DNA from 3 places in the Lysinibacillus sp. FN11 genome. Region 1 is predicted to be linked to each of the others. Evidence: a T-box and tRNA genes for the amino acid it is inferred to sense, from the RefSeq annotation. Region 1 holds a T-box; the other regions hold tRNA genes.

Region 1 (2,234 bases):
AATTATTGCAACTGTATTAAATGTATCACGCCAAAAAGCGCAAGCTTTAATTACTGGGAAAAAGGTTCGTGTAAATTGGACAGAAAGAGATACAGTTGCTTTTGAATTACAAGAAGGAGATATTTTATCGATACGTGGAAGTGGTCGGGTGAAAATTATTATGACTGAAGGCCGAACTAAAAAAGATAAAATCCGTCTTCAAGTCGGTCGATTGGCCCAAAAAAGCTGAAAGTGAAGTAAATTTCATTAATTTTTACTGCTAAGTTGTCGGAACAATTGTATAATAGGAATTACGAATGTACATGTAAAGGAGAGAAGGATTGTATGCCATTATCACCTATTGATATACATAATAAGGAGTTTACAAAAGCCTTCAGAGGCTATGCTGAAGATGAAGTAAATGAATTTTTAGATCAGATTATTAAAGACTATGAAATTCTGCTTCGTGAAAAAAAGAGGTTGATAAGCAATTAGAGATGGCTTTAGAACAAGCGAGACATTTCAACTCCTTAGAAGAAACTTTGCAGAAATCTATTGTCGTTGCACAAGAAGCGGCTGATGAAGTGAGAAGAAATTCTCAAAAAGAAGCAAAGCTCATCGTAAAAGAAGCTGAAAAAAATGCTGATCGAATTGTCAATGAAGCGTTGACGAAGGCTCGTAAGGTGACGATTGAAATTGATGAGCTTAAAAAGCAATCTAAGGTATTTCGTAATCGTTTCAAGATGCTCGTAGAAGCACAGTTGGATTTACTTAATGCAGATGACTGGGATCATTTGCTGCAATATGATATTGATTTAACAGAAATTCAAGCATCTGTTGATGAAGCACAGGATTCTGAGGATATTTAACTTTTCTTTTTAATTGTTACAATTGACAAATGAAACTTGACGCGATTGTTTGAATTTCATATACTTTGTAATAGTAATTATTTTGAACAGATATGCATAAAAGCAGAGACGAAGACAGTATTTGTTAGGCGTTGTTAAGCGATTTGGGGACAGTGAGAGCCCAAACATACAACTAGCATTGAACATCACTTCTGAGCTAAATAACTGAAAAAAGTAGGTTATTTCGTGATGCACGACGTTAAACGTGCTTTTAAGAGGTAGTGCAATTTTTTGTACTACAATTAGGGTGGTACCGCGAGTAGAAGCTTCTCGTCCCTTAGTGGGATTGAGGGCTTTTTTTGTTTGTTTCCGAATCGTTTTAGATAATTTTGCCAATAACTGTCTTATGAGAATAATGTCTACCTGTTTGTGTAAAATAAAGGAGGAATTTTAATGGTTGAATACAAAGATACTTTATTAATGCCAAAAACAGATTTCCCAATGCGTGGAAATTTACCGGCGAATGAGCCAAAAATGCAAGAAAAATGGAATGGCATGGATATTAACAAATTACAGATGGAACGTACGGAAGGTCGACCAGAATTTGTTCTACATGATGGTCCTCCCTATGCAAATGGTGATATCCATATCGGCCATGCTCTAAATAAAGTATTGAAGGATATGATTACACGTCATCGTTCAATGACTGGCTACCATGTCAATTATATTCCAGGTTGGGATACACATGGTTTACCAATTGAGCAAGCATTGACTAACAAAGGTGTAAAACGTAAAGAAATGTCAGTAGCAGCATTCCGCCAGCTTTGTGAAGAGTATGCTTATGAGCAAATTGACAATCAACGTGCCCAATTCCGCCGTCTAGGCATTCGAGGTGATTGGGAAAATCCATATATTACGTTAAAGCCTGAGTTTGAAGCACGTCAAATTGAAGTATTCGGTAAAATGGCGGAAAAAGGATATATCTATAAAGGGTTAAAACCGGTTTATTGGTCTCCATCTTCTGAATCTGCTTTGGCGGAAGCTGAAATTGAATATAAGGACATCAAATCCCCATCCATTTATGTAAGCTTTGCTATCAAGGATGCGAAGGGCATTGTTCCAGTAGATGCTAAATTTATCATTTGGACAACAACACCATGGACATTACCAGCAAACTTAGGGATTTCTTTGAATCCTGAATTTATCTATGTAGTAGTTGCAGTTGCTACTAAAAAATTCATCATTGCCAAAGAGTTATTAGAGTCAGTAGCAACTACGCTTGGATGGGAAGACTATGAGGTTGTACAAGAAGTAAAAGGTGAGGCATTAGATCGTATTGTAGCACAACATCCATTCTATGATCGTGAATCGCTTATCATGGTAGGTGAACACGTAACTGCTGAAGCG
Region 2 (2,234 bases), 730 kb from region 1:
TTCCATCCTAACGACTCACACACTTTTGTAAATTTAGTGGACTGCGAATCTCCAATAATGCCTGCCTCTGTTTCATAGCCTGCATAACGAATTAGTTGATGATTCCAAATCCGTACTCTATCTGAAGCAAACACTGTTATAGTTGGACGGATTTTCCCATGATTTGTCGCATAATCAATATGTTCTAGTAATTTTTGAAAAATAGCCTTTTCATCTAAAACATCACGTGCATCTACTACATGCAGTGACTGCCAAAACAGACGTCCAATACACTTATTGCTATTTCGCCATGCCACCCGTGCGCCAAAAACTAGCTCCTCTGTTGTTGGGTGATATTCACCTGCATCCTTAACTGCCTGTAATCTATTCTTTAACCAAAATTCTGATTCATTTTGTTCTGTCTGATATAGACTTAAAAATTGCTGTATCTCCTGTATATTCATATCGATTCCTCCACTTATCCTCATATTAGAGGAACAAAACCACAAGCACCACGAAAATAGTAATTGAAAAAACATACATATTTTATATATGAAATAGTTTGTTCAAATTTACTCTATAGACTCTCTTTCTTAAGAGAATGTAAGGGAGAGGGATCCTAACTATTGTAAAAAGTCTACATTAATCATGTAACCTTCATAGTGTTGTAGCAAAGCAATCAATAGAATTTTTTGTGAAAGATAAAAGTCTTTCCATTTTAGGCTACTTACATGCTGCTGACGCTTGGCTTTCACGCTGCGGTTAGCCTCTTTCTGGCTAACCCCGGCAATCAAGTAGTCTTCCTCATTTATCCCACAAATAAATTGAAGGTGTTCACTTATGGATGGCTGTTGTAACTGATTCCCTACTCCACATTGAAAATAAGAGCTTATCTCCTCTAAGCATACCGATAATGGGCTTTTTGATCGCTATGCTACTATGAAAAAAGTAAAGTAAAGACACTTTGCAGAAAAGTTAATTGTAGTGGAGCCAGCGTCACAGATGAGACCCTGGAGCAAACGTAAATGAGTGAAGTGGCTCATCGGACGCCCTCTGGAAAGGAAACTGGCGGAACGGAAATCAACCTCTTACCTTGCTAATAGGTGTCTTTTTCTGCTAGTGATCTTTTCTCAACAACATGAAAAAGGAGAATAGAAAAAAGCATGTAACACACATCTGTGCTACATGCTTGATGACCCGTACGGGATTCGAACCCGTGTTACCGCCGTGAAAGGGCGGTGTCTTAACCACTTGACCAACGGGCCGTGGCTCCGAAGGCAGGACTCGAACCTGCGACAACCTGATTAACAGTCAGGTGCTACTACCAACTGAGCTACTTCGGAATAATGATGGGCCTAAATGGACTCGAACCATCGACCTCACGCTTATCAGGCGTGCGCTCTAACCAGCTGAGCTATAGGCCCATTTTGGAGCGGGTGATGAGAATCGAACTCACGACATCAGCTTGGAAGGCTGAGGTTTTACCATTAAACTACACCCGCAATAATGGTGGGTCAGGACGGAATCGAACCGCCGACACTTAGAGCTTCAATCTAATGCTCTACCAACTGAGCTACTGACCCGAAAAATGGAGGAGGTAGAGGGATTCGAACCCCCGCGCGGTGTTACCCGCCTGTCGGTTTTCAAGACCGATCCCTTCAGCCAGACTTGGGTATACCTCCAAAAATATTACAATGGTGGAGCCTAGCGGGATCGAACCGCTGACCTCCTGCGTGCAAGGCAGGCGCTCTCCCAGCTGAGCTAAGGCCCCATTTATCATGAAAGATGGTCGGAATGACAGGATTCGAACCTACGACCCCTTGGTCCCAAACCAAGTGCTCTACCAAGCTGAGCTACATTCCGTAAACATGATTTTATTGGCGCGCCCGACAGGAGTCGAACCCATAACCTTCTGATCCGTAGTCAGACGCTCTATCCAATTGAGCTACGGGCGCATGCTAATTAAAAAATGATGAGCCATGAAGGACTCGAACCTTCGACCCTCTGATTAAAAGTCAGATGCTCTACCAACTGAGCTAATGGCTCATGAAATTAAAAATGGCTGGGGTACTAGGATTCGAACCTAGGCATGACGGAATCAAAATCCGTTGCCTTACCGCTTGGCTATACCCCAATTTTAAAATGGGGCGACTGATGGGAATCGAACCCACGAATGTCGGAACCACAATCCGATGCGTTAACCACTTCGCCACAATCGCCACTATATAAATTATATTAGCTGTATTATGAACGAG
Region 3 (2,234 bases), 2.1 Mb from region 1:
AATCAAGAGTAAATTTTGTATCTATGAATATCAAAAAACAGTAGATGCAAATGCATCTACTGTTTTTAGTATGACCCGTACGGGATTCGAACCCGTGTTACCGCCGTGAAAGGGCGGTGTCTTAACCACTTGACCAACGGGCCCATGGCGGAGAAGGAGGGATTTGAACCCTCGCGCCGGTTACCCGACCTACACCCTTAGCAGGGGCGCCTCTTCAGCCTCTTGAGTACTTCCCCAAAATAAAAATGGCTCCGAAGGCAGGACTCGAACCTGCGACAACCTGATTAACAGTCAGGTGCTACTACCAACTGAGCTACTTCGGAATAATGGTGGGCCTAAATGGACTCGAACCATCGACCTCACGCTTATCAGGCGTGCGCTCTAACCAGCTGAGCTATAGGCCCTTGGAGCGGGTGATGGGAATCGAACCCACGACATCAGCTTGGAAGGCTGAGGTTTTACCATTAAACTACACCCGCATAAATGGTGGGTCAGGACGGAATCGAACCGCCGACACTTAGAGCTTCAATCTAATGCTCTACCAACTGAGCTACTGACCCATTTCGTCCATGCTAAGCTTACTCATTCTTTTGCTTCTCATGACTTTTATTTTAAAAATGGCGGTCCCGACCGGGATCGAACCGGCGATCTCCTGCGTGACAGGCAGGCATGTTAACCGCTACACCACGGGACCTTTTGGTTGCGGGGGCTGGATTTGAACCAACGACCTTCGGGTTATGAGCCCGACGAGCTACCACTGCTCCACCCCGCGATAATTTTATGCTGTTTCGAGTTTTTAAAGCACCATTTATAAAAATTTAAAACTGGAGGAGGTAGAGGGATTCGAACCCCCGCGCGGTGTTACCCGCCTGTCGGTTTTCAAGACCGATCCCTTCAGCCAGACTTGGGTATACCTCCGTTACAATATATAAATGGTGGACCTTGCAGGACTCGAACCTGCGACCGGACGGTTATGAGCCGTCTGCTCTAACCAACTGAGCTAAAGGTCCTTTAAGATGGCGGCAGAGGGGATCGAACCCCCGACCTTACGGGTATGAACCGTACGCTCTAGCCAGCTGAGCTACGCCGCCAGGATCTTTATACTGGTTAATTTACTTATGGTGGAGCCTAGCGGGATCGAACCGCTGACCTCCTGCGTGCAAGGCAGGCGCTCTCCCAGCTGAGCTAAGGCCCCATAATTTTTTTGGAAATGGTCGGGAAGACAGGATTCGAACCTGCGACCCCTTGGTCCCAAACCAAGTGCTCTACCAAGCTGAGCTACTTCCCGTTGTTCTTTTGGCGCGCCCGACAGGAGTCGAACCCATAACCTTCTGATCCGTAGTCAGACGCTCTATCCAATTGAGCTACGGGCGCATTTAAAATGGTGCCGAGGACCGGAATCGAACCGGTACGGTAGTCACCTACCGCAGGATTTTAAGTCCTGTGCGTCTGCCAGTTCCGCCACCCCGGCACATTTGGAGCGGAAGACGAGGTTCGAACTCGCGACCCCCACCTTGGCAAGGTGGTGTTCTACCACTGAACTACTTCCGCATGTGCATAAGTTTTTTTATCTGGCAATGAAAATAATGGTGCGGGTGAAGGGAGTCGAACCCCCACGCCTTGCGGCGCTAGATCCTAAGTCTAGTGCGTCTGCCAATTCCGCCACACCCGCTTATTATTATTTAAAAATGGTGAGCCATGAAGGACTCGAACCTTCGACCCTCTGATTAAAAGTCAGATGCTCTACCAACTGAGCTAATGGCTCGAAAAAATGGTGCCGGCTATAGGAATCGAACCCACGACCTACTGATTACAAGTCAGTTGCTCTACCTGCTGAGCTAAACCGGCATATGGTGGAGGATGACGGGCTCGAACCGCCGACCCTCTGCTTGTAAGGCAGATGCTCTCCCAGCTGAGCTAATCCTCCTGGGTATTATGCCTAGCGACGTCCTACTCTCACAGGGGGAAGCCCCCAACTACCATCGGCGCTAAAGAGCTTAACTTCCGTGTTCGGTATGGGAACGGGTGTGACCTCTTTGCCATCATCACTAGACTTATTCGACCTCCAATACACGGCGTATTACTGCGTCAGCTGCTCTCGTTCAATCAGTCACGTACAAAAGTACGCTCCTTCAATCACTCGTTTGCTTCCTTGTACTACTTGTGTCTTGAAGCTCTCTTTTTTATTGAAAGATTTGTTCTTTCAAAACTGGATAAACGGTGCATTGAATGTT

The links. The T-box of region 1 lies ahead of ileS (isoleucine--tRNA ligase). A T-box ahead of a tRNA ligase gene usually reads a tRNA of that ligase, here a tRNA-Ile.
Region 2: it has a tRNA-Ile gene. The T-box ahead of ileS (isoleucine--tRNA ligase) is inferred to sense a tRNA for this amino acid. The anticodon was not compared.
Region 3: it has a tRNA-Ile gene. The T-box ahead of ileS (isoleucine--tRNA ligase) is inferred to sense a tRNA for this amino acid. The anticodon was not compared.

The regions. Positions count from the first base shown of each region.
Region 1 is NZ_CP102383.1:405,370-407,603, forward strand. It holds gene NP781_RS01875 (YlmH family RNA-binding protein) at 1-229, shown strand, start outside; partial or broken gene NP781_RS01880 (DivIVA domain-containing protein) at 325-848, shown strand; T-box leader at 945-1,168, shown strand; partial or broken gene ileS (isoleucine--tRNA ligase) at 1,281-2,234, shown strand, end outside.
Region 2 is NZ_CP102383.1:4,581,626-4,583,859, reverse strand. It holds gene NP781_RS24000 (nitric oxide synthase oxygenase) at 1-443, opposite strand, end outside; gene NP781_RS23995 (hypothetical protein) at 603-773, opposite strand; tRNA gene NP781_RS23990 (tRNA-Glu) at 1,173-1,244, opposite strand; tRNA gene NP781_RS23985 (tRNA-Asn) at 1,246-1,322, opposite strand; tRNA gene NP781_RS23980 (tRNA-Ile) at 1,330-1,403, opposite strand; tRNA gene NP781_RS23975 (tRNA-Gly) at 1,408-1,481, opposite strand; tRNA gene NP781_RS23970 (tRNA-Phe) at 1,487-1,562, opposite strand; tRNA gene NP781_RS23965 (tRNA-Ser) at 1,569-1,661, opposite strand; tRNA gene NP781_RS23960 (tRNA-Ala) at 1,675-1,750, opposite strand; tRNA gene NP781_RS23955 (tRNA-Pro) at 1,766-1,842, opposite strand; tRNA gene NP781_RS23950 (tRNA-Arg) at 1,858-1,934, opposite strand; tRNA gene NP781_RS23945 (tRNA-Lys) at 1,953-2,025, opposite strand; tRNA gene NP781_RS23940 (tRNA-Gln) at 2,039-2,113, opposite strand; tRNA gene NP781_RS23935 (tRNA-His) at 2,123-2,198, opposite strand.
Region 3 is NZ_CP102383.1:3,171,069-3,173,302, forward strand. It holds gene NP781_RS16790 (VOC family protein) at 1-12, shown strand, start outside; tRNA gene NP781_RS16795 (tRNA-Glu) at 72-143, opposite strand; tRNA gene NP781_RS16800 (tRNA-Ser) at 146-236, opposite strand; tRNA gene NP781_RS16805 (tRNA-Asn) at 247-323, opposite strand; tRNA gene NP781_RS16810 (tRNA-Ile) at 328-404, opposite strand; tRNA gene NP781_RS16815 (tRNA-Gly) at 406-479, opposite strand; tRNA gene NP781_RS16820 (tRNA-Phe) at 485-560, opposite strand; tRNA gene NP781_RS16825 (tRNA-Asp) at 619-694, opposite strand; tRNA gene NP781_RS16830 (tRNA-Met) at 698-772, opposite strand; tRNA gene NP781_RS16835 (tRNA-Ser) at 826-918, opposite strand; tRNA gene NP781_RS16840 (tRNA-Ile) at 934-1,010, opposite strand; tRNA gene NP781_RS16845 (tRNA-Met) at 1,018-1,091, opposite strand; tRNA gene NP781_RS16850 (tRNA-Ala) at 1,120-1,195, opposite strand; tRNA gene NP781_RS16855 (tRNA-Pro) at 1,212-1,288, opposite strand; tRNA gene NP781_RS16860 (tRNA-Arg) at 1,298-1,374, opposite strand; tRNA gene NP781_RS16865 (tRNA-Leu) at 1,383-1,471, opposite strand; tRNA gene NP781_RS16870 (tRNA-Gly) at 1,477-1,551, opposite strand; tRNA gene NP781_RS16875 (tRNA-Leu) at 1,588-1,672, opposite strand; tRNA gene NP781_RS16880 (tRNA-Lys) at 1,690-1,765, opposite strand; tRNA gene NP781_RS16885 (tRNA-Thr) at 1,773-1,848, opposite strand; tRNA gene NP781_RS16890 (tRNA-Val) at 1,852-1,927, opposite strand; rRNA gene rrf (5S ribosomal RNA) at 1,938-2,053, opposite strand.